Regions from separate parts of the Bacillus sp. LQ16 genome, predicted to be linked through region 1. Evidence: predicted binding sites of a transcription regulator. Region 1 holds the regulator's gene; the other holds the start of a gene.

Region 1 (16,676 bases):
TCAAAAACTGAGCTTCGCAAAATACTTCGAGATGAACTACAACATACAGGTAGATTCAATCGAACTTCATTGCGACAAGGTGACATTTCAAGATTTTTTCACTAAAGATAACTGATTCTGAAGGCGATTAGAGGGACTAAGGAGGAATTTATAATGTCTAGATACACAAAAGAAGATATTTTCCGTTTGGCGAAAGAAGAGAATGTAAAGTATATCCGTTTACAATTTACGGACCTTTTAGGGGTAATTAAAAACGTAGAGATTCCAGTGAGACAATTAACGAAAGCTCTTGATAACAAAATGATGTTTGATGGATCTTCGATTGAAGGTTTCGTACGTATTGAAGAATCTGATATGTATTTATATCCTGATTTAGACACTTGGGTAATTTTCCCTTGGACAGCTGAAAAAGGTAAAGTAGCTCGACTAATCTGTGATATTTACAATGCAGATGGCACTCCATTTGATGGAGACCCACGTAACAATTTAAAACGTGTGTTAAAAGAAATGGAAGCTTTAGGGTTTTCAGACTTCAATCTTGGACCAGAGCCAGAATTCTTCCTATTTAAGGTTGATGAAAAAGGAAATCCAACATTAGAACTAAACGATAACGGTGGATACTTCGACCTTGCGCCGATGGATCTAGGGGAAAACTGTCGTCGTGATATCGTTCTTGAACTTGAAGAAATGGGATTTGAAATTGAAGCATCTCACCATGAGGTTGCTCCAGGGCAGCACGAAATTGACTTTAAATATGCAAATGCAATTCGCTCATGTGATGACATTCAAACATTCAAACTTGTTGTAAAAACAATTGCTCGTAAACATGGTTTACACGCAACGTTTATGCCAAAACCACTATACGGTGTGAACGGTTCAGGTATGCACTGTAACTTATCATTATTTAAAAATGGTGAGAACGTATTCTTTGATGCAAACGGTGACTTACAATTAAGTGATGATGCTCGTCACTTCATCGCAGGTATTTTAAAACATGCACCAGCATTTACAGCGATAGCAAATCCAACTGTAAACTCATATAAACGTCTAGTACCTGGATATGAAGCGCCTTGTTACGTAGCATGGTCTGCACAAAACCGTAGCCCGTTAGTACGTATCCCTGCATCTCGTGGTATTAGTACACGCGTAGAAGTACGTAGTGTTGACCCAGCTGCAAATCCATATTTAGTAATGGCTACATTATTAGCTGCAGGTCTTGATGGAATTAAAAACAAATTAACTCCACCAGCTGCAGTAGACCGTAACATCTATGTAATGACAAAAGAAGAGCGCGAAGAAGCAGGTATCGTTGACTTACCAGCAACATTAGCGCAAGCATTAGTTACATTACAATCTAATGAAGTAGTATGCGGTGCACTAGGAGAACACTTACTTGAGCACTTCATCGAAGCGAAAGAGATTGAGTGGGATATCTTTAGAACACAAGTTCACCAATGGGAACGCGATCAATATATGTCTCTTTACTAAGAGGCTTGAACCCTTGATACAACTCGTATCAAGGGTTTTTTAATTCCCTATTATTACAATTTTATATGGTTGCAAAATGAAAAACAGCCACATAAAAGCCTTGATACTACGGTATCAGGGCTTTTTTAGTGAAGTTATTGGATATGTTAACTACTAGATAATGGATTGTTTTTGGTTATTTTGAATCATGTTACTAAGAAAATCTTTTCAAAAGAATTGATCTTATCTTTTTTAATCACTTGTGCTAAAACTTAATAATTCTTTACTGCCTTGTACAACGCGAGCGATGATTTTTATGTCCTCATCTGCAAGGCTATAAGTTTGTGGCTTGTGAATCAGATTATTACTCAATGATATTAACGTAATGATGCTCAGTTATAACACAGTCTTATTCAGAATTTCGTTAGTTCATTTTCTAAATTTAGGGAATAAATATAGCTTAGTACCTTGCAATAAATAATACTAAGTGGTATATTATGGATAAAACAGGTACCGTGTATTGAACAGTACTAAGATAGGAAAGGAGGATAACACTTGAACGTTCAGTTTAAAAAAGGTGTGCTTGAACTTTGTGTATTAGCACTTGTAAAACGTAAAGATAGTTACGGTTATGAACTTGTTCAGCAAATTTCTAATAAATTTTTAATATCGGAAGGGTCAGTATATCCTTTGTTACGTCGTTTGACGAAAGAAGGGTATTTTCAAACGTATTTAAAGGAATCTACAGAAGGGCCACCTCGTAAATATTATCAATTAACAGAGCAAGGGGAGACGCAATTTCATTTGTTGGTAACAGAATGGCGTGATTTTGCGAAAGGGGTACAAGAAATTATTGAAGGGGTGGAATGGGATGAGTAAAGAAGGGTTTCTTAAAGAATTATCAAGTTATCTTAGAAAGTTACCAGAGGAAGAGAGGCAAGATATTTTATTGGATTATGAAGAGCACTTTCAGTTTGGACTAGAAGAGGGGAAAACTGAATCAGAAATAATTCAGGGCCTTGGTTCTCCGAAAGTAATCGCAAAAGAGTTACTTGCGATGTATCGCTTCGATGAAATGAAAAAAAATCCATCGACTTCAAATGTGACAAGAGCTGTTATGGCAGCGATTGGACTTAGTTTGTTTAATTTTATTATTGTGTTAGGCCCGTTAGTCGCAATTGTTGCTTTTATATTTTCTTTTTGGATTGGTGGTATTGCTAGTGTAGTAACACCATTTTTCGTTATTGGAAAAGTATTTATGGGTACTTTTATATGGTTGGATCTTTTCGTTAGTATAACGTTTGTTGGAGTAGGTTTATTGTTGTGTATTATCGCTTTTTATAGTACAAAGTGGTTTAAGAGATTGTGTGTACGATATGTAATATGGAACTTCAAAATGATAAAAGGAGAGTAAATGATGAAAAAACTATTTTTAATCGCTATCGCTTGTATCATTATTGGAGTAATAGGAATTTCCCAAACATATGAAAAAGCAGTACAAACTGCTGAAAAAGGCGATAAAGAAGATGTAATTAAAAACGAAACATTAAAAAATATAGAAGTTAAGTTAGATGCCGGAGATATTGTTATCCAAAAATCTCCTGATTCTTCTTTTTATGTAAAGCAATCAGGAGATGTACGTAAACAAGAGATTCGTATTGCAGAAGATGGTGACACATTAAAAATTATTGGGGAAAGAGAAAAAGGTGCTTCATTTGATTTTTCTTTTTATGATTTTAGGTTTCAAACGTCTAAATTGACTCTCCTTGTGCCCGAACGCTCTTATCAAGATGTAAAAGTAAATTCATCTGCTGGACAAATCGAAATGAGTGATGTGAAAAGTGATAGCGTAAGTGTTAGAACACTTGCTGGAGAAGTAGAGTTGAAACAAGTAACGGCTAAGAATGTGGAGGGATCGACAAAAGCTGGTGAGGTGAACTTTAAGAAGGTATTAGGGAAAGTGACCGCAAAAACAACAAGTGGGGAAATAAATATTCAAGATCATGATTCCAAGTATAATCTAGAAGCAAGTTCAACTGCGGGAGATATAGATATTACTTTATCGGAAAAACCACAAGATGCGGTAATTACTGGGCAAAGTGCTGCCGGAGATGTAACAATTTTTAATGAAGAAAATAATAACGTAACAATTGGCAATGGTAGTAAAAAGATTAGCGGTAAAACGGCTGCGGGAGATGTGACGATTGAAACTCGTTAATAAGAAATAGAATGTATGGAAATCTATCAAAATACAAAAAAGAAGATAATTACCGTATATAAATAAGGTAATTATCTTCTTTTTATTATTTTTAATGTAAATCACGATATACGCCAATTACTTTCCCGATAACTGACACTTGTTTTAAAATGATAGGTTCTAATGAAGAGTTTTCTGGTTGTAGACGGAAATGGTCTTTTTCTTTATAGAAACGTTTAACAGTTGCTTCGTTATCTTCTGTTAAAGCGACTACAATTTCACCATTATATGCAGACTGTTGTTGGCGAACAACAACTAAATCTCCATCGAAAATACCAGCTTCAATCATACTATCTCCAGAAATACGTAACATGAACACTTGGTCTGCTCCAGCAACAATACTAGCTGGAAGTGGGAAATGTTCCTCTACGCTTTCGACCGCTGTAATTGGTAAACCGGCAGTAACTTTTCCGACAATTGGAACTTGAATAACAGATTGTGTTTCCGTATCCATTCGGTCTTCACCTAAAATTTCAATGGCACGTGGTTTTGTTGGATCGCGTCGAATGTATCCTTTTTCTTCTAATCGTGATAAATGTCCGTGCACTGTAGAACTAGAAGCGAGGCCGACTGCTTGACCAATTTCACGTACGGAAGGTGGATATCCTTTTTCTTGTACTTTTAGCTTAATAAAGTCGAGAATGTCTTGCTGGCGTTTCGTTAACTTTTCCATGTTTTCTAACACCTCGTTTTCTTTCATTTTTCTTATTAATAAGTATAACATGTGAAAAAACATTCTACAAACATAAGTTCGAACAAATGGCGGATTTATGTTACACTATAGGGAAATAATAGGGAGAAAGAGGGGTTCAAAATGAATGCAATTATTTATGCACGTGTGAGTACAACGAAAGAAGCGCAAGAAACATCATTATTACGTCAAAAAGATGAATTATTGCATTTAGCTGAGCGCTATCAAATGAATGTTACTAAGGTGATTGAAGAGCAGGCTAGTGGATATACAATTGAACGTGACGGTATATTAGAGGTGCTGGATACAATTCGAGACGAACAAATTGATGTGTTACTTATACAAGATGAAACGCGCCTTGGTAGAGGAAATGCGAAGATCGCATTAATGCATTGTTTACATAAAGAAGGCATAAAAGTATATACGCATACACATAATGGTGAATTACAATTGTCGGATTCTGATTCGATGGTATTAGATATTATTGGTATTGTTGAAGAATATCAAAGAAAGATTCATAATTTGAAAATTAAACGAGGTATGCAACGTGCAGTAGAAAAAGGTTATCGTCCAGAAAATAATTTAAAAAATCGTCATTTAAGTGTAGGAAGAGAGAAAAAAGAAGTGCCAATTGAGGAAATTGTACGTTTGCGAAAAAGTGAACTCACGTTTGAAGAAATTGCAGCAACATTACGTGGATTTGGTCATAATGTTTCAAAGGCGACTGTACATCGTAGATATGTAGAGTATACGAAGCAATTGCTTGATAAAGAAGAGTAACTATTGTATGATAATAATCAGTTTTGATTAGAAGGGGGATTCGAGATGATTAATCACGAACTCGTTGAACGCATTAACTTCTTAGCGAAAAAAGCAAAAGCTGAAGGTTTAACTGAAGAAGAGCAACGTGAGCGTCAATCGCTACGTGAACAATATTTAAAAGGATTTCGTCAAAATATGTTAAACGAACTTAAAGGAATTAAAGTTGTTAACGAAGAAGGTACAGATGTCACACCGACGAAATTAAAAGCTTTAAAAAAGCAAGATAATGCAAAATTAAATTAAAAGATGGGCGAAGCCCATCTTTTTTTATTTGTAAAAATCGTTATTTAATAACTTTCCAGTTGTTATTAACTGTTGCTTCTATCGTTTTATGTTCCAATATATAATTAGCGATAAGTTCAGACATATCTGTGGGTATATCTTTTACTACCGGTTTGTTTTGAAACATAAAGAAATTTCCCCCGCCACTTGCACGATAATTATTCATTACAACTTCATATTCTTCATTCATATTAAGAGGAGCACTGTTATGCTGTAAAGATTCTACTCTTTCACCAATTGGTTTTGAAATGTTTAATACATATGAAATCCCTTCCCACATATCATAATTATAATGTTGTGGTTTTGGTTCTATGTAGGTAGGACTTACGATGATGGATCCATCTGTTTTTAATGTGAAATAAGAAGCAGAGAGTTCAAGAGCGGCTTTTATATCAGCTCCAGTTATTCTAATTACTTTTAATGTGTTTGGATAAATATAATTAGAAACGATGTCACGCATTGTTACATGTTCCGGGAAACCTGGAGATGTATTATGGAACAAACTTGTACAAGAAATTGATACCTTAGCTATATCCATCTGTATTTTATTTATGAATTCGATAAAAGGATGATCGTGCAAACGAGTTTGCATAGCATCTGAAATTTGCATGTCCCCCTGAATGATTCCAATAGGTTGATCAAGCCACTTTTGTGTTTTCTCTTCGTAATCGGCTACCAATGAAAGTACATCTTGGTCCGCTTCAATTCCTTGTACAGATAATAATTCAGAAGAGCTCTCTTTTTTTACCCATTTACGTTTCGCTTTTTCGAATGTTACTTTTACTTTGCCGACTGAGTGTCCATTGCATCCGGTCTGTAAAATTGTTACACCGTTAGCCATTGTGTGAGAAATTTCTCGGTGTTGATGACCTGTTAGTAAAAGATCTATGCCTTCAATTTCATGGCACATTGCATATCCTTGGTTTTCACCTGTTAACACTTCAGTAGGTTCCCCGGTTTGTAAATCTTTTTCAAATCCACCGTGATAGGCTACGACTAATAAATCGGGTTTCTCATGTTCGCGAATATAAGAAACCCATTTTTTTGTAGTCTTTAATGCATCTTCAAATAGTAAATCTTTAATGTGATGGGCCTGTTCCCAATTTGGGATGTAATGTGTTGTTACCCCTAAAATAGCGATTTTTATATTGGATTCAATCTGTTTGATTAAATAAGGTTTTCCGAAATAAGGTTTGTTTATGTTTTTATCTAATATGTTTGCTGATAGGTACGGGAAGTTCGCAGTAGTCACAGCATTATTTAATATATTCATCCCGTAATTAAATTCATGATTGCCGATAATTGCAGCGTCATATTGTAAGTAATTCGCTAATAAGGACATTGGATTTTTTTTGTTTTTTTCGTATGTAACGTAATGATAAGTAAATGGTGTTCCTTGAATAAAGTCGCCATTATCAATTAAAAGAACGTTTGTATTTTGGGAACGTTCTTTTTTTATAAGAGTAGAAATTTTAGCTAAACCAAGTTCTGCTGGGGAGTTATCTTGGTAGTGAATAGGATAAACAGTGCCATGTATATCGCTTGTTAATAAGATGTTTAAAGTTACAGTTTGATTTTGTTCCAATATGACTCACCTTTTCTATTGTTATCTTCCAATTAATCATATCAAATATGTGAAGTGAATTTTGATGTGAATGTATAGAATGTGTAAAGATTCTGTAAATAACCAATTGTGTATCAAAATATGTGATATATTTCTTCATGTTTACGGAAGGTTATTTTATAACAAGAAAAATGGAGGCATTAATATGTTGAAAAAAGTTTTTGCAATGAGTACAACAGTTGTACTAGCGGCCGGATTATTAAGTGGCTGCGGGACGAAAGAGTCCAGTGCAAGTAAAAATGAAGATACGAAAAAAGGTTATGTACCAAAGACCTTAAATGTTCAATTTGTTCCTTCTCAAAATGCGGATACGTTAGAGGCAAAGGCAAAACCATTGGAAAAGCTATTAAGCGATAAATTAAATATTCCGGTAAAAGTTAGTATTTCAACGAACTACAATACAATTGTAGAAGCGATGGCATCTAAACAAGTAGATGTAGGATTTTTACCGCCAACAGCGTACGTATTAGCACATGAAAAGAAGGCTGCAAATGTAATTTTACAAGCACAACGTTTTGGAGTAGAGGATGAAACAGGAGCTCCTACAAAAGATTTAGTAGATTATTATAAATCTGAGTTTGTTGTTAAAAAAGACTCTAATATAAATAGTGTAAAAGATTTAAAAGGTAAAAAGATTGGTTATCAAGACGTAACATCATCAGCAGGGTATGTATGGCCTGCAGCTGTTCTATTAAAAGAGGGAATTGATCCGTTAAAAGATGTGAAACCTGTTACATTAAAAGGTCACGATCAGTCGCTTATTGCTCTTTTAAATGGTGACGTAGATGCAGCTGTTGTATTCCAAGATGCTCGTAATATTGTAAAAAAAGATTATCCGAATATATTCGAGCAAACGAAAATAGTGAAATTTACGGAGAAAATTCCAAACGATACGATTTCGGTACGTTCTGATTTAGATGAAGAGTGGAGCAAGAAATTACAGGATGCTTTCATTGAAATTGGAAAAAATGAGGAAGGCCGTAAAATCATTAAAGAAGTATATTCTCATGAAGGATATATTAAATCTGATGATAGTAAATTTGATATTGTTCGTGAATATGGAAAGACAGTGAAGACGCAATAATACATAGTGAAATGGCGGCTAGCCGGAAGGTGTGAGATTTCAGTTAGTTTGCCGTTTTTTAGTTATTGATAATACATTGAAAGTAGGTAAGATGTGTGATAGAGTTTCGAAATGTTTCCAAAATGTATCCGAATGGCACAAAGGGATTGAATAATATAAATTTAAAGATTCAAAAAGGTGAGTTTATTGTAATGGTCGGATTATCCGGAGCTGGAAAATCTACACTTCTCAGATCCGTAAATCGTCTTCATGAGATTACCGAAGGAGAAATCATTATTGAAGGTGAGTCTATTACTTCTGCGAAAGGAAAAGGATTAAGGCGTATGCGCCGGGATATCGGTATGATCTTCCAAAGTTTTAACCTTGTAAAGCGATCAACAGTATTAAAAAATGTATTAGCTGGTCGTGTTGGATATCATTCCACATTACGTACAACGTTAGGTTTGTTTCCGAAAGAAGATGTGGAGCTCGCATTTCAAGCATTAAAAAGAGTGAATATTTTAGAAAAAGCATATGCGCGTGCTGATGAATTATCAGGAGGACAACAGCAACGTGTATCGATAGCTAGAGCATTGGCGCAAGAAGCAAAAATCATATTGGCAGATGAGCCTGTTGCATCGTTAGATCCACTTACGACAAAGCAAGTGCTAGATGATTTGAAAAAAATTAATGAAGATTTTGGAATCACGACAATTGTAAATTTACATTCTATTGATTTGGCTAGACAATATGCGACACGCATTATCGGATTACATGCAGGAGAAATTGTTTTTGACGGTTTAGTAGAAGAAGCAACGGATGAAAAATTTGCTGAAATTTATGGGGACGTTGCTCAGAAAAGCGAATTATTAGAGGTGGCAGTAAAATGAATGACGTGACGATATATTCAAATGAAATACCGAAGCCGCCGAGTAAATTGAAACATATGTTAACGTTTATTTTAGTTATTTTAATGCTGTGGAGTAGTAGTGTACAAGTAGATGCATCATTTTCAAAACTGGTAGACGGTTTTCCAAATATGGTAGATCTATTGAAAGAAATGGTGCCACCTGATTGGAGTTATTTTCAAGTTATTACAACAGCGATGTTAGATACAATACGTATGGCGATTATTGGGACGACCTTAGGAGCGATTTTAGCTATTCCACTTGCATTGTTTGCAGCAAGTAATGTGTTTACTAACACATTTTTATACAGTCTAGCTCGAATGATTTTAAATTTTATACGAACAATACCAGATTTATTATTGGCGGCTATTTTCGTAGCGATTTTTGGAATTGGGCCACTTCCAGGTATTTTGGCTCTTACTTTTTTTTCAATTGGACTTGTAGCGAAATTGTTGTATGAATCAATTGAATCAATTGACCCTGGCCCACTAGAAGCGATGACAGCTGTAGGGGCTACTAAGGTACAATGGATTGTTTATGGAGTCATTCCACAAGTAAAAGCACACTTTGTTTCCTATGTACTATATACATTTGAGGTGAATGTACGTGCAGCGGCTGTCCTAGGTTTAGTAGGAGCAGGTGGTATTGGACTATATTATGATCGTACACTTGGATTTTTACAATATCAACAAACTGCTTCTATAATTATCTATACCCTTATTGTTGTTTTGTTAATTGACTACATTAGTACATTGTTGCGGGAGAAACTATAATGAATAGAACGACGATGATTGTGCCAAAACCGAAGAAACCGAGTATATATCGCTGGATTATTTTAATAGCACTTACAGTTGTATATGTATGGGCCTTTTCAGGAGTACCATTAGAAGGGATAAAGGACACAGCAGGTGAAATCACGAAAGCAATTATGACAGGGATATTAAATCCAGACTGGTCGTATGTATCTTTGCCAGATGGTGAAGATTTATTACATGGATTAATTGATACGTTGGCAATTGCGATATTAGGTACATTTATTTCTGCATTTTTATCTGTTCCGTTTGCCTTTTGGGCGGCAACGAATATGAGTAGTGGAAAATTAACTTCAGGATCTGGGAAATTTGTACTTAGTTTTGTTCGTACGTTTCCTGAATTAGTTATGGCTCTTTTATTTATAAAAGCTGTTGGTCCAGGCTCTTTTGCAGGAGTATTAGCTTTAGGATTACATTCTATTGGAATGTTAGGGAAACTATATTCAGAAGGAATTGAAAACATAGATAAAGGACCGACGGAAGCGTTGCTAGCAACAGGAGCAAACCGTTTTCAAATACTTTGGTATGCAGTGTTACCACAAGTGTTACCAGATTTTCTATCGTATACGTTATACAGATTTGAAATTAATGTAAGATCCGCTGCGATTTTAGGGGTTATTGGAGCGGGAGGGATTGGTACACCTTTAATTTTTGCGCTGAGTTCACGGAATTGGTCTCGTGTTGGTATTATTTTATTAGGTATTATTTTAATGGTAATTATAATTGATTTGATTTCAAGTTCGATTCGGAAACGGATTGTTTAACTTATTTGAAAAGCATCGAAGTTAGATGCTTTTTTATGTTTTTAAAAACGTATTTAAAAAAGTAAGAATAGAAGAAATTTGTATAAATATACAGATAATTCTCTTTCTTTTTAAAATAAAAATAATGAAAAAGTATGTCATATTGAATGCCCATACATTCCCGGAAACATTGATTTTTTTATAAAAAATCAAAAAAATATCAACATATTTGTCGATACATGTTGTATAATCTTGCGTGGGAAGCTATCATATAAATGTATAAAACGTTTACTAATATAAGCGAAGGGAAGAATAGCATGTCACATTCAATCGAACAACTTTCTATCAACACGATTCGCACATTATCCATCGATGCGATTGAAAAAGCAAACTCTGGTCACCCAGGAATGCCAATGGGTGCAGCACCAATGGCTTATACATTATGGACTCAATTTATGAAACACAATCCAAATAACCCAACGTGGTTTAACCGTGATCGTTTCGTATTATCTGCAGGTCATGGTTCAATGTTATTATACAGCCTACTTCACCTATCTGGTTATGATGTAACAATGGATGACTTAAAGAACTTCCGTCAATGGGGAAGCAAAACTCCAGGACATCCTGAGTACGGTCATACAGCTGGTGTAGATGCAACGACTGGTCCACTTGGACAAGGTATTGCAACTGCTGTAGGTATGGCAATGGCTGAAAGACATTTAGCTGCTAAATATAACCGTGATGCGTATAATGTAGTAGATCATTATACATACGCTATTTGTGGTGATGGAGATTTAATGGAAGGCGTTTCTGCTGAAGCATCTTCATTAGCTGCTCATTTACAATTAGGTCGCCTTGTTGTGCTTTATGATTCAAACGATATTTCATTAGATGGCGATTTAAATCGTTCATTCTCTGAAAGTGTAGAAGATCGTTACAAAGCATACGGATGGCAAGTAATCCGTGTTGAGGATGGAAACGATATTGAAGCAATCGCGAAAGCAATTGAAGAAGCGAAAGCTGACGAAAAACGCCCAACGCTAATTGAAGTAAGAACGACAATTGGTTTCGGTTCTCCAAACAAATCAGGAAAATCAGCTTCACATGGTTCTCCACTTGGTGTAGAAGAAACAAAATTAACGAAAGAAGCATATGCTTGGACTGCTGAGCAAGATTTCCACGTAGCAGAAGAGGTATACGACAACTTCCGTAAAACAGTACAAGATGTTGGTGAAACTACGCAAGCTGAGTGGAACACTATGCTAGGTGAATATGCACAAGCATACCCAGAATTAGCAAACGAATTCCAAGCAGCAATGAACGGTCAACTTCCAGAAGGTTGGGAGCAAAACTTACCAACTTATGAATTAGGATCAAAAGCAGCAACTCGTAATTCTTCTGGTGCTGTAATTAATGCAATTGCAGAGTCTGTACCATCATTCTTCGGTGGATCTGCTGACCTTGCTGGTTCTAACAAAACATACATGAATAACGAAAAAGACTTTACAAGAGATGATTACAGCGGTAAAAACATTTGGTACGGTGTACGTGAGTTCGCAATGGGTGCAGCAATGAACGGTATTGCATTACATGGCGGTTTAAAAACTTACGGTGGTACGTTCTTCGTATTCTCTGATTACTTACGTCCAGCAATTCGCCTTGCAGCATTAATGCAATTGCCAGTAACGTATGTATTCACACATGACAGTATCGCTGTTGGTGAAGATGGTCCAACACATGAACCAGTCGAGCAATTAGCAGCGCTTCGTGCAATGCCGAACGTTTCTGTTATCCGTCCAGCTGATGGTAACGAATCTGTTGCAGCTTGGAGACTGGCTTTAGAATCTACAAACAAACCAACTGCTTTAGTATTAACTCGTCAAGACCTTCCAACATTAGAAGGTGCAAAAGATGATACGTATGAAAAAGTAGCAAAAGGTGCATATGTAGTTTCTGCAAGCAAGAAAGAAACGGCTGATGTTATCTTACTTGCAACTGGATCTGAAGTAAGCCTAGCTGTTGAAGCTCAAAAAGCATTAGCAGCAGACGGTGTTGACGCAGCTGTTGTCAGCATGCCATCTATGGATCGTTTTGAAGCTCAAACTGCAGAGTACAAAGAATCTGTATTACCAAAAGCAGTAACAAAACGTTTCGCAATCGAAATGGGTGCTACATTCGGATGGCACCGTTACGTAGGTCTTGAAGGAGATGTGTTAGGTATCGATACATTCGGTGCTTCTGCTCCTGGTGAGAAGATTATGGAAGAGTATGGATTTACTGTAGAGAACGTTGTTCGTAAAGTAAAAGAAATGCTTTAATGATTTCAGAAAAATCTCTCCGGCATGGAGAGATTTTTCTATGTAAATGAGTTTTTTCGACAGAAAAAGTTTTTTATCTCTCCGCAGTCAGACAATCATTGCAAATTTTCTTATATATAATGAAGAGAAAAGGTTGTCCAGATTGGGAGGGGAAAAATGAAAACGTATGAATTGTATTTAATTCAAGAGGATATTGCGAAATCTTATTTTGGTCGTGAATATTTGTTTTTTGATTTATTTGCTCGATTTTCAGAATCTGGGTCCCTTTCGGAGAAAAAAGTGTTATATAAACAAATGATGTATATAACAAAACCATTGCAAGTAATGAAAATTCATCATAAATTAGAACAAGCTTTGCGCGTTCTTGGTAAATATGATAGAACACATCATACACATACACTTTATACGGGAGCGGAGTACGGTGAAATAATGGTGAAACCGCACTATATTCGTATGAATACCTCTGGAAATGTCTCTATGGAAACGACTTTCTTTGAGGTGTTAAGAAAGTGTGAATTAACATTTTTAGCTATGGATTATGAAAATACAAAGTACGGATGGCTGAATCCTCTAAAACAAGTACGAACATATGTGTAAAAATGTCGAATTGTATCTTGTCTTATTGAAAAGGTTTTAGTACACTGTAAGGTAGACAACATGAAGGAGGAAAATATATGCCAATTTGGTTAGGTATTCTAGTGGGCGTAGTAGCACTAGTAGCAGGCGTGGCGTTAGGATTTTTCATTGCCCGCAAATACATGATGAATTACTTACAAAAAAATCCACCAATTAACGAACAAATGTTAAAAATGATGATGATGCAAATGGGACAAAAACCTTCCCAAAAGAAAATCAATCAAATGATGAGCGCAATGAACAAGCAACAAATGAAATAAGCGCTAAAAGACACTCGCTAAGAGTGTCTTTCTTTTTGTTAGTTACAGTTTTTAAAACTTTTAAAAATTCTGTATTTTTGATAAACTGAAAACATCGCTCATTTTAAGGGAGGAGGAAAAAAATGAAAGTGTTTATGAATTTAGCGTGGTTTTTTAAACAAGAAAAACGAGCATACATAACCGGAATTATTTTATTATTTGGCGTTGCACTTTTAGAACTTGTAGCACCAAAAGTAATTGGAATCGTTGTAGATGAAATTAATGATGGAACATTGACGACCAATAAGTTACTAAATTGGGTTGTACTATTAGTAATTGTAGGTATTACGATGTACATATTACGTTACATATGGCGTATTATGATTTTCGGGTCTTCGTTAAAATTAGCTCGCCAATTACGAAAAAATTTATATGAACATTTTACAAAGATGAGTCCATCTTTCTATCAGTCAAATCGAACAGGTGATTTAATGGCACATGCGACCAATGATATTCAAGCAATCCAGCAAACTGCTGGAGCGGGTGTTTTAACGCTTGTTGATTCATTAGCTGTTGGGGGATGTGTACTCGTAGCGATGGGTTTTACAATTAGTTGGAAGTTAACATTGTTAAGTTTAATTCCGATGCCGATTGTAGCCATTTCGACAAATTATTATGGAACGTTATTACATAAAAGGTTTCATAAAGCACAGCAATCGTTTTCGGAAATTAATGATAAAGTGCAAGAGAGTATGAGTGGAATGAAAGTGATTCGATCGCTTGGGCAAGAGAAAGAAGATTTGCAGGCGTTTCGAAAAAAATCAGAAGATGTTGTGCATAAAAATGTGTTAGTTGCACGTATTGATTCGTTATTTGATCCGACAATCGCTCTTATCGTTGGATTTTCTTTTTTAATTGCAGTATGTTACGGATCGGTATTAGTTGTAAGAGGTGAATTAACAGTAGGTGATCTCGTTACATTTACGACATATTTAGGTACCCTCGTTTGGCCAATGTTAGCGTTTGGATGGTTGTTCAATATTATGGAGCGTGGGCGTGCTTCATATGACCGTGTAGAAAAAATTCTTTCACAAAAATCAGATGTAGTAAATAGAGAAAATGCTGTACATACAATAGCGAGCGGTAATGTTTCGTTTGCTGTTGATTCATTTTCGTATAAGAAAAATGAACTGTTACATTTAAACGATATTCACTTTGATTTGAAGAAGGGCGAAACGCTAGGAGTTGTAGGACGTACAGGTGCAGGGAAAACGACTTTATTAAAATGTTTAATCCGTGAGTATGATCATTTTAATGGTGAATTAAAAGTTGGGGAGCGAGATATTCGAGATTTAACACTTCATGGTGTCCGTTCTGCTATTTCATATGTGCCGCAAGATCATTTTTTATTTTCAGCAAGTATTGGTGAGAATATTGCCTTTGGAAAGGCGGATGCTACATATAATGAAATTACCGAAGCTGCAGAGATTGCTTGTATTCATAATGATATCCTCCAATTTTCAGAAGGATATGAAACAGTAGTAGGGGAAAGAGGCGTTTCGTTATCTGGTGGTCAAAAACAGCGAATCTCTATTGCTCGTGCTTTATTAACAAATGCTGAAATTTTAATTTTGGATGATTGTTTATCAGCGGTAGATGCAAAAACAGAAGAGACAATTTTAAGTGCCTTAAAGAGGGAAAGAGCAGGGAAAACGACGATTATTACTGCACACCGATTAAGTGCAATTCAGCATGCCAATCTTATTCTTGTTGTTGATGAAGGTAGAATTGTACAAAGAGGTACACATGAGGAATTAATGAAGGAAAACGGCTGGTATAAAGAAATGTATGAAAGTCAGCAATTAGAAGCTTTAGTTGAGAAAGGAGGCGTATGATGGTAGAGAAGAAGCGAAGTGATTTAAGTAGATTGCTTTCTTATATGAAGCCATATAAAGGGTTGCTATCTTTAGCATTTATCTTTTTAGTTGGTGCGACAGTAACGGAAATGATGGGGCCTTTTTTAATTAAACAATTCCTCGATGAACACCTAGTACCGCGGGATTTTGAACGATCAGCACTCGTTACTTTATTTGTAATTTACATAGTTGCTCATTTATTAAAAGTATTATTTACGTATTTAAATCTATTGTACTTTCAGAACATTGCTTTTAAGATTGTTCAAGATATGCGAGTTGAAGTATATGAACATGTTCAAAAGCTATCATTAAGTTTCTTTGATCGTACGCCAATTGGTACGCTCGTATCTCGTATAACGAATGATACGGAAGCGATTAAAGATTTTTATGTCAGTGTATTATCAACATTTGTGAAAAATGTAGTCTTTTTAGTAGGTATTTTAATAGCGATGTTTTTATTAGATGTAAAATTAGCGTTATTTTCTCTCGTATTAATTCCGATAATGTTCGCGATTATGGTATTATATCGCCGGAAAAGTGCAGCTTTTTATTTAGAAGTACGTAATCAACTAAGCGTGTTAAATGCAAAATTGAACGAGTCCATACAAGGAATGAATATTGTTCAAGTGTTCAGACAAGAAAAACGTATGAGAAAAGAGTTTGAAGAAGTGAATAATAAACATTATAGTGCAGGGCGACGTACATTGAAGTTAGACGCATTACTTTTACGACCAGCTACGGATTTAGTACATATTGTAGCTATTGCTTTAGTACTAGGTTTATTTGGGATTGATGCTTTAAAGAGCCCTGTTGAAGTAGGCGTTTTATATGCTTTTGTTAACTATATACATCGTTTCTTCCAACCTGTAAATGAGATGATGATGAAATTGTCCTTTTT
Region 2 (16,676 bases), 700 kb from region 1:
GAATTATAAAAAAACTCTTGTCATTATTTTAAAACTATGTAAATATAGGTGTCAAGACAGTTGAAAAGTGTAAAGTAGGAGGCAACAATTATGCCAAGTGCAGATGTCTTAATTATTGGAAGTGGCGTTGCGGCACTTCGTGTTGCAAAAGAGATTTGTCACGAAAAGAATGTGATTATTATCACAAAGGAGACGAAACGTAATAATAATACACATTTAGCTCAAGGTGGAATTGCCGCAGCGGTAGCTACATATGACAATCCTAATGATCATTTTGAAGATACGTTAGTAGCAGGGTGTCATTATAACAATGAAGAAGTGGTCCGTTATTTAGTCGAGGAAGGACCGAAAGAAATTAATAACCTTATTGAAAGAGGAATGAAATTTGATGGAGATGAAACAGGTCCTCATCTTGGAAAAGAAGGAGCGCATCGAAAACGTCGTATTTTACATGCAGGTGGCGATGCAACAGGAAAGAATTTATTAGAGCATCTTATTCAAGAAGTAGCTCCATACGTTACGGTAGTGGAACAGGAAATGGTGCTTGATTTTATTATAGAAAAAGATAAATGTGTTGGGGCTTTAACTCGCAACAATAAAGGAGAACTGAAACGTTACAATGCAGATTATACGGTGTTAGCTTCAGGCGGTATTGGCGGTTTATACGCCTTTACTTCTAATGATGAGACAATTACAGGTGATGGACTTGCAATGGTGTACCGTGCAGGCGGAGAGCTTGTAGATTTAGAGTTTATACAATTTCATCCGACGATGTTATACGCGGGTGGGCGTTGTTCCGGCCTCGTGTCCGAAGCCGTTCGCGGAGAAGGAGCTGTCCTTATAAATGGCAAGGGGCAGCGTTTTATGATGGATATACATTCCGAACAGGATTTAGCGCCTCGTGATGTAGTCGCAAGGGCTATTCATGAACAGCTACTTGCGGGTGAAAAAGTGTACTTAAACATCGAAATGATTCAAAACTTTGAACAACGCTTTCCGACCGTGTCATCGATATGTAAAACGAATGGAGTCGATATAAATAAAAACCTTATTCCAGTCGTGCCCGGTACTCATTTTCACATGGGTGGCGTGAAAACGAACTGTGATGGAGAGACGTCTATTCCGAACCTATACGCAGTCGGGGAAGTAGCTTGTAATGGGGTTCATGGTGCAAATAGATTAGCGAGTAATTCATTATTAGAAGGTCTTGTGTTTGGAGGAAGAATCGGAAGGCACATTTTATCTAGAGAGACAAAAGAAAATGTGAACATGCTAGCCGAAAAAGAAGCAAAGTTTATCGTTCTGAATCATTTACCGACGAAAGAAGAAATACAAAAATGCATGATGAAATATGTTGGGATTGTGCGAACAGAGCAAAGTTTATCTTATGCGAAGAGATGGCTTAGTAAGTATGGTGTTCGAAATATGATATTACAACATGATGTTCTTACGAATGAAGAGATAACGCTTATTAATATGTTAACAGTTTGTGAGCTTATAGTTGTTTCAGCCCTGCAAAGAGAAGAAAGTATTGGCGGGCATTACCGAAGTGATTATCCAGATAGAAATATAGGAAATAAAGAGATTGTTCGAGTAAAGAGAAAACTACAACTTGTGTGATGAGGGGAAGAGGGGCTTTATGAACACGATAAAAGTTAAAGAAGCATTAAATCGATTTTTTTTAGAAGATATAGGAGAAAGAGATGTAACATCTCAGCTTATTTTTCCAGATAACTTACTTTCGAAAGGAACGTTTCTTGCGAAGGATACAGGGGTCTTTGCAGGACGTTTAGTAATTGAATCAGGATTTAAATTAATTGATGAGAGAATTGAAGTAGAGCTTCATAAAAAAGATGGGGATCTTGTAGAAAAAGGCGAAATCATTGCAACTGTGCAAGGGCCAATTGCATCGTTATTAACAGCAGAGCGCGTTATATTAAACGTTATTCAGCGTATGAGCGGAATAGCGACGATGACGCGTAAAGCGGTTCTTGCTTTAGATAGTAGCCATACTCGCATTTGTGATACGCGAAAAACGATGCCAGGACTACGTATGTTTGATAAGTATGCAGTCGTGTGTGGTGGTGGATTTAATCATCGCTTCGGTTTATATGATGGTGTCATGATTAAAGACAATCATATTGTGTTTGCTGGTTCTATTACAAAAGCTGTTACATCAGTGAAAGAAAAGTTAGGACATATGGTGAAAGTAGAAGTAGAAACAGAAACTGAGGAACAGGTGAGAGAGGCTGTTGCTGCTGGTGCGGATATTATTATGTTCGATAATCGTACGCCAGATGAAATCCGGGAGTTTTCGAAAATTGTACCAAGCGCTATCGTTACAGAAGCTTCAGGGGGCATCACAATTGAAGATTTATCGAAATACGGAAAAACAGGGGTAGATTATATTTCACTTGGAGCGTTAACACATTCAGTGAAAGCACTTGATATTAGTTTCAATATTGAAGGGTAAGGAAAGTGGCTTAGAGGGGGAGAAACGTATATGAGTATTTTAGAACAAGTACAGCCAATTGAAACGATGTTACCAGAGCGTTATTACACGATGTCAACGGAAGATATGGAAAAGCGTGTTCGTGAAATTAAAGAGAAGATGGGGAAAATGTTATTCATTCCAGGGCATCATTATCAAAAAGATGAAGTGGTACAATTTTCAGATGCAGCAGGGGATTCACTTCAGCTTGCGCAAGTTGCAGCGAGCAATAAAGACGCAAAATATATTGTGTTTTGCGGGGTGCACTTTATGGCGGAAACAGCAGATATGTTAACGACAGATGATCAAGTTGTCATCTTACCAGATATGCGTGCAGGTTGTTCGATGGCGGATATGGCAGATATTGAACAAACAGAAAGAGCGTGGAAAGAGTTAAAGAAATTATTTGGAGATACGATGATTCCGTTAACATATGTGAACTCTACAGCTGCAATTAAAGCGTTTTGTGGTCGTAACGGAGGAGCAACAGTAACTTCTTCTAATGCAAAGCAAATGGTATCTTGGGCGTTTACTCAAAAAGAGCGTCTCGTCTTTTTACCAGACCAACATTTAGGGAGAAATACAGCGTACGATTTAGGTATCCCGTTAGATAAAATGGCAGTATGGGACCCACACACAGATTCATTAGAGTACGATGGGGAGATAGAAGAAATTCAAGTGATTTTATGGAAAGGGCATTGTTCTGTTCATCAAAATTTTACAGTGAAGAACATTGAGAGCGTACGAAAAAATCATCCTGATATGAATATTATTGTACATCCAGAATGTTGCTATGAAGTTGTAGCTGCTTCAGATTATGCAGGCTCAACGAAATATATTATTGATATGATTGAATCGGCGCCATCTGGTAGCAAATGGGCGATTGGTACAGAAATGAATTTAGTGAACCGAATTATTCAGCAACATCCAGATAAAGAAATTGTTTCACTTAATCCATTTATGTGTCCATGCTTAACGATGAACCGAATTGATTTGCCTCACTTATTATGGGTACTTGAAACGATAGAAAGAGGAGAAGAAATTAACGTTATTAGCGTAGATAAACAAGTAACGGCAGAAGCGGTTCTTGCATTAAATCGTATGTTAGAGCGTGTGTAAAGCAACGGTATTCCCGTTGCTTTTTTTCATACATATAATCATAACAAGAACAAAATGGGCATACATTGTTTTGAAGAAATCATTGTGGTTCTTTATGCTTATTCCACTTCGAATGATATTGAAAATCGAAGAAGTGATAAAAGTGAAAAGAAGTTAATGTTATTTAGAAAGAGTTACTTCATGAGATTTGTTACTTATAGATAAGTTATACAGGAGGGGGAAAATTTGAAAATTCATATCGTGCAAAAAGGGGATACCCTTTGGAAAATTGCGAAAAAGTACGGAGTGGATTTTGATACGTTGAAAAAAACAAATACACAACTTAGTAATCCAGATTTAATCATGCCAGGTATGAAAATTAAAGTGCCATCCAAGAGTGTTCACATGAAACAACAGGCTGGGGCAGGCTCAGCGCCTCCAAAGCAATACGTAAAAGAAGTGCAGCAAAAAGAATTTGCAGCAACACCAACTCCGCTTGGAATAGAAGATGAAGAAGAAGTTACGTATCAATCAGCACCAATTACACAGCAGCCAGCTATGCAACAAACACAAAAAGAAGTGCAAGTAAAACCGCAGAAGGAGATGCAAGTAAAGCCGCAAAAAGAAGTACAGGTGAAACCGCAAAAAGAGGTGCAAAAAGAACAGCCAATTCAAAAAGAGAAACCAGTTGAAAAACCGTCTGTTATTCAAAAACCACCTGTGATAGAAAAACAAAAACCGGCGGAAAAAGAAAACACGAAGTTTTCGGTAAATGTATTGCCACAGCCGCCACAACCACCAATAAAACCGAAAAAAGAATATAAAATTTCAGATGTAATAAAAAAAGGAAGCGAGTTAATTGCTCCTCAAATTAGTAAAATGAAACCTAACAATATCATTTCTCCGCAAACGAAAAAAAATAATATAGTATCGCCGCAAGTGAAGAAAGAGAATGTAGGGAATATAATATCGCCACAAGTGAAGAAAGAAAATGTAGGAAATATAGTATCGCCGCAAGTGAAGAAAGAAAATGTAGGAAATATAGTATCGCCGCAAGTGAAGAAAGAAAATGTAGGGAATATAGTATCGCCGCAAGTGAAGAAAGAAAATGTAGGGAATATAGTGTCACCGCAAGTGAAAAAAGAAAATGTAGGGAATATAGTGTCACCGCAAGTGAAGAAAGAAAATGTAGGGAATATAATATCGCCGCAAGTGAAGAAAGAAAACGTAGGGAATATAGTATCGCCAAATGTATCGAAAGAAAATGTAGTTATTCCACAAGTCATACCGCCAAATATTCAAATGCCAAATATTCAAATGCCAATTATGGATAACAACCAGCCACCGAATATAATGCCAATGATGGATAACAATCAAATGCCGAATATGATGCCAATGATGGATAACAATCAAATGCCGAATATGATGCCAATGATGGATAACAATCAAATGCCGAATATGATGCCAATGATGGATAACAATCAAATGCCGAATATGATGCCAATTATGGATAACAACCAACCACCGAATATGATGCCAATGATGGATAACAATCAAATGCCGAATATGATGCCGATAATGGATAACAATCAAATGCCGAATATGATGCCAATTATGGATAACAACCAACCACCGAATATGATGCCAATGATGGATAACAATCAAATGCCGAATATGATGCCGATAATGGATAACAATCAAATGCCGAATATGATGCCAATGATGGATAACAATCAACCACCGAATATGATGCCCTATCAAATGCCGTATCAGCAGCCCATGATGCCGCCGAATCCGTATTATCAACAACCAAATCCATATCAAATGCCATATCAGCAAGGAGCGCCGTTTGGCCCGCAATATACGTCTATGCCAAACCCAAATATGATGCCAATGGATAATAATATGCCGCCGCTTGTGCAGGGTGAGGAAGATTGTGGATGCGGAGGAGAAAGTAGACTATATAGTCCACAACCAGGTGGTCCGCAATATGCGAATCCTTTATATTATCAACCAACTCAGTCTGCATATGCACCACAGCCAGGAACGATGTATTATCAACCAGATCCACCAAATGTATTTGGAGAGCCCGTTTCAGAAGAAGAGGACGAAGAAGAAGTTTAAAAAGGCGGGAGTATTCCCGCCTTTTTTGCATGCGTGTTAATTAAGAAAATGCAGTTTTTTTATGAGGTGCTAGAAAATTCCCAGTGAAATATTAACAGTGTAAAAACCTTCTCTGTTACTCATCATAAGAGGGAGCTTTTCAGTAGAGAAGCTCATTCTAACAGAGGGGGTTTTTGTATTGAATACGAAAGTAAAAGTGATTGCTGCTTCTTTGTTAGTTACCAGTGCATTAGCTGCATGTGGTACACCAAAAGATAACAATGCAATGGATGGACGTAACTACAATTACGAGCGTACATCTTATAATGATACACACCAGTATCGTGATAATGTAACGCGTAATGATCGTTATACAGATTATGTAACATATAGAAATGGTCGTAACGATACAGGATATAATAATTATTACCGCGATGTAAATTATAATGGCCAAATTGCTAATCCACATCCAACACGTAATATTACAATGAACAATTCATACATTAACAATGATGGTAAAACAGCAGAAAGAATTACAAATCGTGTGAAACGTATGAATAACGTAGACCGTGTGTCTACAGTTGTATATGGAAACGATGTAGCGATTGCGGTAAAACCACGTAATCCAGTATCGAATGAAACAGCGCTTGCAAATGAAGTTCGTCAAGCTGTTGCAAATGAAGTTGGAAACAGAAACGTATATGTTTCTGTAAGAAATGATATGTTTACTCGTGTCGATGCAATGAGTACTCGTCTACGTAACGGTACAGTTACAAACGATTTTAATCGTGACATAGTGAATATGTTCCGAGACATTCGTTACGGTTTAACTGGTACAGTACGATAGCAAAACAAAAGAGGAAGGGGTAGCCCTTCCTCTTTATTCATCGTTGTCTTGTAAACGACGTTTTTTAATAAAATAACCAACGGAGTAAGAAACTAAAAAGCATATGAAAAGAATACTACCTGTTAAAATAGCTTCAAACAGTGGTCTTTCTGGACTGAAAATAATATAAATAATAGCCATAACGATTCCTACAATAAGGGAGCGGAAGACAAGTTTATAATAAGGAGTTAATTTTATTTCCTTTTCACTTTCTTCTACATCGATTGAAACACTTAACTGTAAATAACTAAGGACGATACTTGTAAGAATAAATAATAGCCATAATGGAGATTTCGTAATTTGATCCATTCCTTCAGTGAATCCGATATAGCCTAAAATGCCAATTATACCAAGCGATTGAAAAAGAAAGGCAATACGTATGTTTTTTAATGTTTTCAGAATGAGACGTTCATCCTTTATTTTTTTCACAATATCCATCTCCTGTTTATTATGATTTCGCTGTTATATTAATTGTAACATATACATTACTTTTATCAATTTATAATTTACATACTATTCAGTTGGATAAAAGAGGGAATAAAATATTTTTATAAACATGTTGCACTTATACTTTATTAATGTTATATTAACAAAGCGATGAGCTAATTTACGTAAGACGAGAGATATGCTTAAGTGCTAAACACGCGAATGTGGTCGCCTGGTCTCTCGCCGTAAACGCATCAAGACGCCTGCTTTGCAGGCGTCTTTCATTTTATATAAAAGTAAATGATACATGCAGATGAGGTAAACCCTTATCTGCATTTTTTATTTTTCGAAAGAAATGTAATATGGATAAAACCACCATTTCCGGAAAAACTACTAATGAAAGTATGATCTTGCCTAAAAGAGGTGAACGGAAATGAAATGGATACTGATTGCGATGCAAGCTTTCGTTATGATGTTTTGTTTCGTTTATGAAACGAATGTGAAGGCGGAAGGGCCAGTACCAGAAGTAACGGAAAAAGAACCTGAGGTTACAATTTTATTAGAGCGTATGTATGTTGATGGAGAAGTAAGTGAGGAAATACTTACAGAAAAAGTAGCGGATTTAGAAAAGTTTTTACAGCAATATAAAGAATGGCAACTTGTTGATCGTGATGATGTACAAATCGTATTACAAAAGAAAGTTGATGATATTTCTCCGTTATTGAAAACGAGCGGGTATTTTGGTGTTTCAGAGGAAGGGATATTACAAATTTTCAAAGGTGTGCCAAAAAGTGATAATGCGATCCATTCTTTCTTTCAAATTGATATGAAAAAGCTTGAGAGTTATGAGCGTGCGAAATTGAAGCGTGGTATTCGGATTAAATCAAAAGAAGGTTTTGTAAAGACGATTGAAAAAATGAAACAATACGCAGTGCAAAATAAGAAAAAAAGCAGCTCATGGTGAGCTGCTTTTTTTTCTTATTTGTTTTTAGCTAAAATTTCTTTTGCGATTTCATCAATTAGCATATCTTTTCCGATTGGATTGAATGCTTTCGTATTGAAGACTTCATTTGATACTTCATATACGTGATTATTTTTAACTGCTTTATTGTCTTTCCAAACGGCACTGTTTTTGTAGTCTTCGTAAACTTTATCAGCTTCGCCGCCGAAGTTTACAATAAACATTTGGTCAGGCTGGAATGCAACTAGACCTTCTAGTGATACTTGCGCCATCGTTTGTTTTAAATCCGTACCTTTTGTTGCTGGAAGTTTTAAGTCATTAAAGATGATGTCACCGTATCCGAAGCTACCATATACACGGAAGTTTTGTGGTGTAACTGCAACGAACATAAAGTTCTCATCTTTTGTTTTCTCTTTAATTTTTTTAGATAAAGAGTCTGCTTTCTTATCGTAGTCTGCAATCCATTTGTCTGCTTTCTTCTCTTCGTCAAATAGCTTACCTACTTCTTTAAACTTACCACGCCAGTCTTCTAAGTTTGTTTCTAGAACAACTGTAGGTGCAACCTTTTCTAGTTGATCATAAATTTTTAATTGACGGTTGTTTAAAATAATTAAGTCTGGTTTTAAAGCAGTAACAGCTTCTAAATCAACTTTAGGTGCCCAGTACCAACCAACTGCTTTTACTCCATCTAATTTGTCTGTTAAGTGATTTTGGATTTTATCTTTATATGTATTTGCTGTACCAACAGGTTTGTGTCCAAGAAGTAATAGTTCTTCTGTTGATCCAGATAAGTCAACAATTCTCTTTGGATTTACTGGAATTGTAGCTTCACCTTTAGCATGTTTTATAACTTTTGTTTTCGGTTGTTCTTTTGCTTTTGATTCTTCTTTTTGAGAAGAACAGCCAACGATAGAAAGAACAACAAGCATAATAGTAAATAAAATAAATAGCTTACGTTTCATCCTGATGTAACCCCTTTAATTAGTATTGATAATCATTATCGACCTCTGTATATTAAGGTGCTTTAACCTTTCTGTCAATGGAAAATAACAGAAGTTTCAAGTGGAGAACATTTGTTGGGGCAGTCTCGCTTTTCTATCATTAAATATGTTAAAATGGAATACATGATTTAAGAGGGAGAGATCGTATTTTGTTTGAATATGTTACAGGTTACGTGGAGTATGTAGGGCCGGAATATGTCGTAATTGACCATAATGGAATTGGTTATCAAATTTTCACACCGAATCCGTATGTATTTCAAAGAAGTAAGCAAGAAATCCGTGTCTATACATATCATTATGTGAGAGAAGATATTATGGCACTTTACGGGTTTAAAACACGTGAAGAGCGTTTATTATTTACAAAGTTGTTAGGCGTGTCTGGCATTGGGCCAAAAGGCGCTCTTGCAATTTTAGCTTCTGGTCAAACAGGACAGGTCGTTCAAGCGATTGAGCATGAAGATGAGAAGTTTTTAGTGAAATTCCCAGGCGTCGGAAAGAAAACAGCACGCCAAATGATTTTAGATTTAAAAGGAAAACTAGCAGATGTCGTACCAGATGCATTTGTGGATTTATTCTCAGACACAGAACGTTTTGATGAGAAGAAAGGTTCATCAGCTGAGCTTGATGAGGCACTGGAAGCTCTGCGCGCACTTGGATACGCAGAACGCGAAGTTTCTCGCGTTGTACCAGAGTTATTAAAAGAATCATTAACGACGGATCAGTATATTAAAAAGGCACTTAGTCTTTTACTAAATGGTAAGAGGTGAGTATAATGGACGAACGTCTCCTTTCAGGGGAATCTGCATATGAAGATGCGGATTTAGAATATTCATTACGGCCACAGACGCTCCGTCAGTATATTGGCCAAGATAAAGCGAAACATAATTTAGAAGTATTTATTGAAGCAGCGAAAATGCGTGAAGAAACGTTAGATCACGTGCTTTTATATGGACCGCCAGGTCTTGGTAAAACGACGCTTGCGAATATTATTGCAAATGAAATGGGCGTTAATGTTAGAACAACTTCAGGTCCCGCTATTGAAAGACCAGGAGATTTAGCTGCTGTATTAACAGCGCTTCAGCCAGGGGATGTATTATTTATTGATGAAATTCATCGTTTGCATAGATCAATTGAAGAAGTATTGTATCCTGCGATGGAAGACTTTTGCCTTGATATCGTAATTGGAAAAGGGCCTTCAGCACGTTCTGTACGCCTAGATTTACCGCCATTTACATTAGTTGGAGCAACGACACGCGCCGGAGCATTATCGGCACCGCTTCGTGACCGCTTCGGTGTACTTTCAAGGTTAGAGTACTACACAGTAGATCAGCTTTCTGCGATTGTTGAACGTACAGCAGAAGTGTTTGAAGTTGAAATCGATTCGTTAGCTGCATTAGAAATTGCAAGACGTGCTCGTGGTACACCTCGTATTGCGAATCGTCTTTTAAGACGTGTACGTGATTTCGCGCAAGTTCGTGGTAACGGAACGGTTACGATGGAAATTACGCAAATGGCATTAGAGCTACTGCAAGTAGATAAATTAGGTCTAGATCATATTGATCATAAATTACTGCTTGGTATTATTGAGAAATTCCGTGGTGGTCCAGTTGGATTAGAAACGGTTTCAGCAACAATTGGAGAAGAATCTCATACGATTGAAGATGTGTATGAGCCGTATTTATTACAAATTGGCTTTTTACAACGAACGCCAAGGGGCCGAATTGTAACGCCGCTTGCGTATGAACATTTCGGAATGGAGATGCCAAAAGTATGATGGAGATGCCCAAAATGCTTATTACAGCGGGAATTTTACTCATCGTTGTTGGATTAGCTTGGAAGTTCATTGGCAGGCTTCCAGGCGATATTTTTGTGAAAAAAGGAAACGTTACCTTTTATTTTCCTATCATTACATGTATTGTGTTAAGTATTGTACTATCTTTTATTATGTATATAATAAATCGATTTAAATAAGAAATAGGTGGATATAGCTATGGATATAAATCTGTTTGATTTTCATTTACCAGAAGAACTTATTGCACAAGTCCCGTTAGAAGATCGTGAAACATCAAGATTAATGGTGTTAGACCGTGAAACAGGTGATATTGAGCATAAACATTTTACGGACATTCTTTCTTACTTACATGAGGGGGATTGCTTAGTTTTAAATGAAACGAAAGTTATGCCTGCTCGTTTGCACGGTGTGAAAGAAGATACAGGCGCGCACATTGAAGTACTTCTTTTAAAACAAGAAGAAGGCGATAAGTGGGAAACGCTTGTAAAGCCAGCGAAACGTGTAAAAGAAGGAACTGTTATCTCTTTTGGCGAAGGGAAATTAAAAGCAACTTGCACAGGAACTGCAGATCAAGGTGGACGTCAGCTTGAATTTTCATATGACGGCATCTTCTATGAAATTTTAGATGAACTTGGGGAAATGCCACTTCCTCCATATATTAAAGAGACGCTAGAAGATCGCGATCGCTATCAAACAGTATATGCGAAAGAAATCGGTTCAGCAGCAGCGCCGACTGCGGGACTTCACTTTACAGAAGAGTTACTTGAGAAGTTAAAGCAAAAAGGCGTTCAGTTGGCATTCATTACACTTCACGTAGGGCTTGGAACATTTAGACCAGTTTCTGCAGACACGATTGAAGAACACCATATGCACGCAGAATATTACCATATGTCTGAAGAGACAGCGGCATTATTAAATCGTGTGAAAGAGAATGGTGGACGTATTATTACTGTAGGTACGACATCAACTCGTACGTTAGAAACAATTGCAACAGATCATGACGGTAAGCTTTGCGCCGCTTCTGGATGGACAGATATTTTCATGTATCCGGGATATGAATTTAAAGCAATTGATGGTTTAATTACAAACTTCCACTTGCCGAAATCAACATTAATCATGCTTGTAAGTGCATTTGCAAATAGAGATAATGTACTTCATGCTTATAATGAAGCAGTAAAAGAAAAATATCGTTTCTTTAGCTTCGGTGATGCAATGTTCGTTGCATCTCACGCTAAAATGAGAAACAAATAAAAGGAGTAAGTTATGACAGCAATTCGTTATGAATTTATTAAGACATGTAAACAAACGGGTGCCCGTTTAGGTCGTGTGCATACACCGCACGGTTCATTTGATACACCAACATTTATGCCAGTTGGTACACTTGCGACAGTTAAGACAATGTCACCGGAAGAATTAAAAGCAATGGATTCTGGCATTATTTTAAGTAATACGTATCATTTATGGCTACGTCCAGGTCATGAAATTATTCGTGAAGCAGGCGGCTTGCATAAATTTATGAACTGGGATCGTGCAATCTTAACAGACTCTGGTGGTTTCCAAGTATTCAGTTTAAGTGACTTCCGTCGTATTGAAGAGGAAGGCGTTCACTTCCGTAATCACTTAAATGGAGATAAATTATTCTTATCACCAGAAAAAGCGATGGAAATCCAAAATGCATTAGGTTCGGATATTATGATGGCATTTGATGAGTGTCCGCCATTCCCGGCTACTTTTGAATATATGAAGAAATCTGTAGAGCGTACGAGCCGCTGGGCAGAACGTTGCTTAAAAGCGCATGAACGTCCGCAAGATCAAGGTTTATTCGGTATTGTACAGGGCGGGGAGTACGAAGAGCTTCGTCGTCAAAGTGCGAAAGACCTTGTTTCAATGGACTTCCCTGGTTACGCTGTAGGTGGTTTATCTGTTGGTGAACCGAAAGATATTATGAACCGTGTACTTGAGTTTACAACACCACTTCTTCCAGATAATAAGCCTCGTTACTTAATGGGTGTAGGTTCTCCTGACTCATTAATCGATGGTGCAATTCGTGGTATTGATATGTTTGACTGTGTACTTCCAACTCGTATCGCTCGAAATGGTACATGTATGACAAGTGAAGGTCGACTCGTTGTAAAAAATGCGAAATTCGCAAGAGACTTCGGTCCGCTTGATCCAAACTGTGATTGCTACACATGTAAAAACTACTCACGTGCGTATATTCGTCATTTAATGAAATGTGATGAAACGTTCGGAATTCGTTTAACGTCTTATCACAACCTTCATTTTCTGTTAAACTTAATGGAGCAGGTGAGACAAGCTATTCGTGAAGACCGTCTTGGCGATTTCCGCGAAGAGTTCTTTGAACAGTATGGCTTTAATAAACCGAATGCTAAAAACTTCTAATACATAATTTAAAAGGAGGAACAAAAGATGAATGCAGGTATGATGAATATCGTTATGATCGTTGCGATGTTTGCGATTTTCTATTTCTTATTAATTCGCCCGCAACAAAAACGTCAAAAAGCAGTTGCTCAAATGCAAAGTGAGTTAGCAAAAGGTGATGCTATCGTAACAATCGGTGGTTTACACGGTACAATCGAATCAGTAGATGAGACGAAAATCGTTATTAAATCTGGTGGTTCACACTTAACTTTCGATCGCAATGCGATTCGTGAAGTTGTGAAAAACTAATGTGGAAGGCCCTGCATGAAATGTGCAGGGCCTTTTTTAGTTACTTTGCTTTGACATATTTACACCGAAAATACCACCGAGTGTACTCGCCCCCATTAATGCTAATTGATAAAGTAATTGTGAGTTCGATAAGGTTTGAGAAAAGCCTAAATAGTTAACTAGAAAGACGAGTATAGTGAATGTGAGCCCTGTTGTGAAACCTACTAGCCAACCTTTTCCTTGAGCCTTTTTGCCGGCAGTAAATCCAGACATAAGCATAGATAAAAGAGCGAGTATAAAAATAGTAACGGTTAATGTCCCTTCATTTATATTTGTAAACTTTAATAAAAGAGCCATAATCATACTAGTAATAGATGCAAGAATTAGTAGTGTAACAATACCGAAGCCAATTGCAGTTGATAATTTTTTCGTTCCATCCATTTATGCATTCCCCCTTTTTAATACAAGCATATTTTCCTTTTGCCCAAGTTAGACTAGTTTCTTTTTTATAGGGGAGTCTATACGTAAAAAAGGAGATGTAGAAATGGAATGGATATCAATAATTGGACGGACAATGCTTTTATATATCATCATCTTAATTATTTTTCGTCTTATGGGTAAACGTGAGATAGGAGAGCTAAGTGTATTAGATTTAGTCGTATTTATTATGCTTGGAGAAATGGCCGTAGTGGCAATTGAAAATACCGATAAATCACTTTGGCATCAATTAGTTCCGATGACTTTTCTTATGTGCATCCAAATTATTTTGTCAGTCATTTCCCTAAAGTATCAACGCTTTCGGCATTTAATAGAAGGTGAGCCAGCTATTCTTGTAAACGCGGGGAAGATTGATGAAAAGAAGATGAGAAAGCAACGGTATAATATAGATGATTTAATGATGCAATTAAGGGAACAAGGAGTTGGAGATATTCGGGATGTAGAATATGCTATTTTGGAACCGTCTGGGAAGTTATCTGTCTTTCAAAAACAAAAAAATAAACAAGATACATTACAGTTTACGCTTCCTCTTATTATTGATGGAGAAATTCAATCTAGTCATTTACAAATGATTGAGCATACAGATGAATGGCTTATTGAGAAATTAAAAAACTTAGGTTATAACGATGTAACACAAATTTTATACTGTAGTTTTCAAAACGGACAATTTTTTGTTGATGTAAAAGAAAATTAGAGATTTATCCTTTGAAAGAGTAAGAATGATTGGTTTAACTAATAATCAGTGGAGATTACCCCACTGATTAAAGTTTCATCTTATTTCAAAAATGAAAGTTTACGAATGATAGGGAGACGACTTAACTCTTCTTTTCGAATGAGTTTGAAAGTGAAGAGAAGTACGATATAAACAATTGTTGTTAAAGTGATTTCCCATAATGTTTGTATGCCAAGGGAATGAGAGAAAATAATATATTTATGGAGATAAAAACCGAAGGCGCCTGCGATACCGATGGCAAGTCCGCCGAAAATATAGTCTTTTGCGTAAATGGTAAATGTAATCTTTTTTAAAACAGTAGCGTAGTGAAGAAATGTTACTGTTACAATATTTGCAGCGATAGCAAGTGCAACCCCCATCATTTGAAATTCTGGCCTTGATGCTAGTACAAAAATAACGATTAATTTCACGATGGCACCAATAAATGTATTCATCATTGCAGCCCTTGCTAAGTTTAAAGCTTGCAAAACAGAGGTAAGTGGACTTTGGAAATAATGAAATAAAAAGCAAGGCGCAAGAAGTTGAATGAATGCTGTTGCGCTGTCTGATCCATACATAAGAGTTAAAACAGGAGAAGCGAATACGTATAATATAACGACAGACCATCCGCCGGTAATTAATGAAATTCGAAGTGCTTGTTGTAAACGGTGCTCCACTAATTTATGTTGTCTTTTTGCCATTGCTTCACTAATAGAAGGGACGAGCGCTGTAGAAAGAGCGTATGTAATAAAGGCGGGTAGTGATAGAAGCGGGAATGCATAACCGTTTAATATACCGTATTGCTGGGTTGCAACAGAAGCAGCGACACCAGCGATTGCTAAGCTTTGCATAACGACAATAGGTTCAAAAAAATATGAAACGGAGCCGATCAAACGACTTCCTGTAGTTGGAAGGGCAATATCCATCAGAGAATAAAATGTCCCTTTGCTTTCCTTTACAGTAGTGAAAAATCCAGAGCGTATTGATAAATGTTTTTCTCGCTGAAATAACGTGAGTAAAAATAATAAGGATGCAACTTCACCGAGAACAGCTGATAACATAGCACCGGCTGCAGCGTATTCTATGCCGTAAGGTAAAAATAACTGGATGCATATAGCGATAATGGTAATGCGGACGACTTGTTCTAGAACTTGCGCATAAGCGCTAGGTTTCATGTTTTGTTTCCCTTGAAAGTAACCACGCAAAACAGAAGAAACAGCAATAACCGGGACAACGGGCAAAATGGCCATTAATGGATAGTACGTTCTTTCGTCGGTTAATAATGTTTTTGCTAAAATAGGCGTGAGGAACATAATTCCGATTGTTAAAATGATACTAATAACGGATGTAACAGCTAGTGATACGGTTAATATTTTTTTAACTCTTTGTTTATCGTTTACAGCTTCCGCTTCTGCTACAAACTTTGCGATTGCGACAGGAAGACCAATTTGTGTCAATGTAATTGCTAAAATGAATGTAGGAACGGCCATCATATAAAGACCAACGCCTTCTTCTCCTAAAATACGTGCCATTACTATGCGGTTGATAAAGCCAAGTATTTTTGTAATAAAGCCGGCTATCATTAAAATAAATGCGCCTTTTAAAAAGCTTTGTCTCGTCATGTTCTTCTCCTACCTTCTCAAAATCAATGGAATGATTTACAATAATTTATATGCACGTACGAGACAAGAATGACAAGCATTTAAGAGAGTGAAGTATGATAGTGCTCTTGAAAGTAGTTATTGCTGTCCATTAGAGCGGGATTAAAGCGACTTTTTCGTGCTGAAATAAGAAGGAGATGTTATAAATGTTAGATAGAGAGGCTTTGGTAGAATCATACCGCGGACAGTTACAAGTCGTTTTAGAAAGTAAAGTAGAAGAGTTTCAAATGTTCGGTTACGACCGAGTAACAGATGATGACATTTGGAAGTTTCTCAAAGTGAAAAAGTGGAAGAAGATAGACAGCGATGTTAGATTGTATGAATTAGTTAATGACGTATTAACAGTAAGTACTAATGAATATATGACATATTTAACT

Evidence for each region. Region 1 encodes LexA, which represses DNA repair genes until DNA is damaged. Its sites were predicted from a motif close to CGAACATATGTTCG; they were not measured.
Region 2: ruvA (Holliday junction DNA helicase RuvA) is a predicted target of LexA. The motif match lies at 9,032-9,045, and genes of this name have one in related genera.

The regions. Positions count from the first base shown of each region.
Region 1 covers NZ_CM173491.1:3,595,847-3,612,522, reverse strand. The annotation lists gene glnR (transcriptional repressor GlnR) at 1-105, shown strand, start outside; gene glnA (type I glutamate--ammonia ligase) at 154-1,488, shown strand; gene AC3EMB_RS18075 (PadR family transcriptional regulator) at 2,023-2,346, shown strand; gene AC3EMB_RS18070 (DUF1700 domain-containing protein) at 2,339-2,881, shown strand; gene AC3EMB_RS18065 (DUF4097 family beta strand repeat-containing protein) at 2,882-3,685, shown strand; gene lexA (transcriptional repressor LexA) at 3,777-4,397, opposite strand; gene AC3EMB_RS18055 (YneB family resolvase-like protein) at 4,539-5,195, shown strand; gene AC3EMB_RS18050 (DUF896 domain-containing protein) at 5,241-5,480, shown strand; gene AC3EMB_RS18045 (bifunctional metallophosphatase/5'-nucleotidase) at 5,521-7,104, opposite strand; gene AC3EMB_RS18040 (phosphate/phosphite/phosphonate ABC transporter substrate-binding protein) at 7,289-8,227, shown strand; gene phnC (phosphonate ABC transporter ATP-binding protein) at 8,323-9,096, shown strand; gene phnE (phosphonate ABC transporter, permease protein PhnE) at 9,093-9,887, shown strand; gene phnE (phosphonate ABC transporter, permease protein PhnE) at 9,887-10,690, shown strand; gene tkt (transketolase) at 10,987-12,987, shown strand; gene sirA (sporulation inhibitor of replication protein SirA) at 13,144-13,584, shown strand; gene AC3EMB_RS18010 (YneF family protein) at 13,662-13,883, shown strand; gene AC3EMB_RS18005 (ABC transporter ATP-binding protein) at 14,006-15,757, shown strand; gene AC3EMB_RS18000 (ABC transporter ATP-binding protein) at 15,757-16,676, shown strand, end outside.
Region 2 covers NZ_CM173491.1:4,294,611-4,311,286, reverse strand. The annotation lists gene nadB (L-aspartate oxidase) at 91-1,620, shown strand; gene nadC (carboxylating nicotinate-nucleotide diphosphorylase) at 1,640-2,473, shown strand; gene nadA (quinolinate synthase NadA) at 2,504-3,610, shown strand; partial or broken gene safA (SafA/ExsA family spore coat assembly protein) at 3,836-3,992, shown strand; gene AC3EMB_RS21715 (YhcN/YlaJ family sporulation lipoprotein) at 5,892-6,539, shown strand; gene AC3EMB_RS21710 (branched-chain amino acid ABC transporter substrate-binding protein) at 6,573-7,007, opposite strand; gene AC3EMB_RS21705 (BofC C-terminal domain-containing protein) at 7,438-7,968, shown strand; gene AC3EMB_RS21700 (iron-hydroxamate ABC transporter substrate-binding protein) at 7,983-8,927, opposite strand; gene ruvA (Holliday junction DNA helicase RuvA) at 9,116-9,733, shown strand; gene ruvB (Holliday junction branch migration DNA helicase RuvB) at 9,739-10,740, shown strand; gene AC3EMB_RS21685 (DUF2905 domain-containing protein) at 10,737-10,937, shown strand; gene queA (tRNA preQ1(34) S-adenosylmethionine ribosyltransferase-isomerase QueA) at 10,957-12,009, shown strand; gene tgt (tRNA guanosine(34) transglycosylase Tgt) at 12,022-13,161, shown strand; gene yajC (preprotein translocase subunit YajC) at 13,189-13,449, shown strand; gene AC3EMB_RS21665 (TIGR04086 family membrane protein) at 13,486-13,869, opposite strand; gene AC3EMB_RS21660 (DUF421 domain-containing protein) at 13,973-14,620, shown strand; gene spoVB (stage V sporulation protein B) at 14,701-16,260, opposite strand; gene AC3EMB_RS21650 (post-transcriptional regulator) at 16,446-16,676, shown strand, end outside.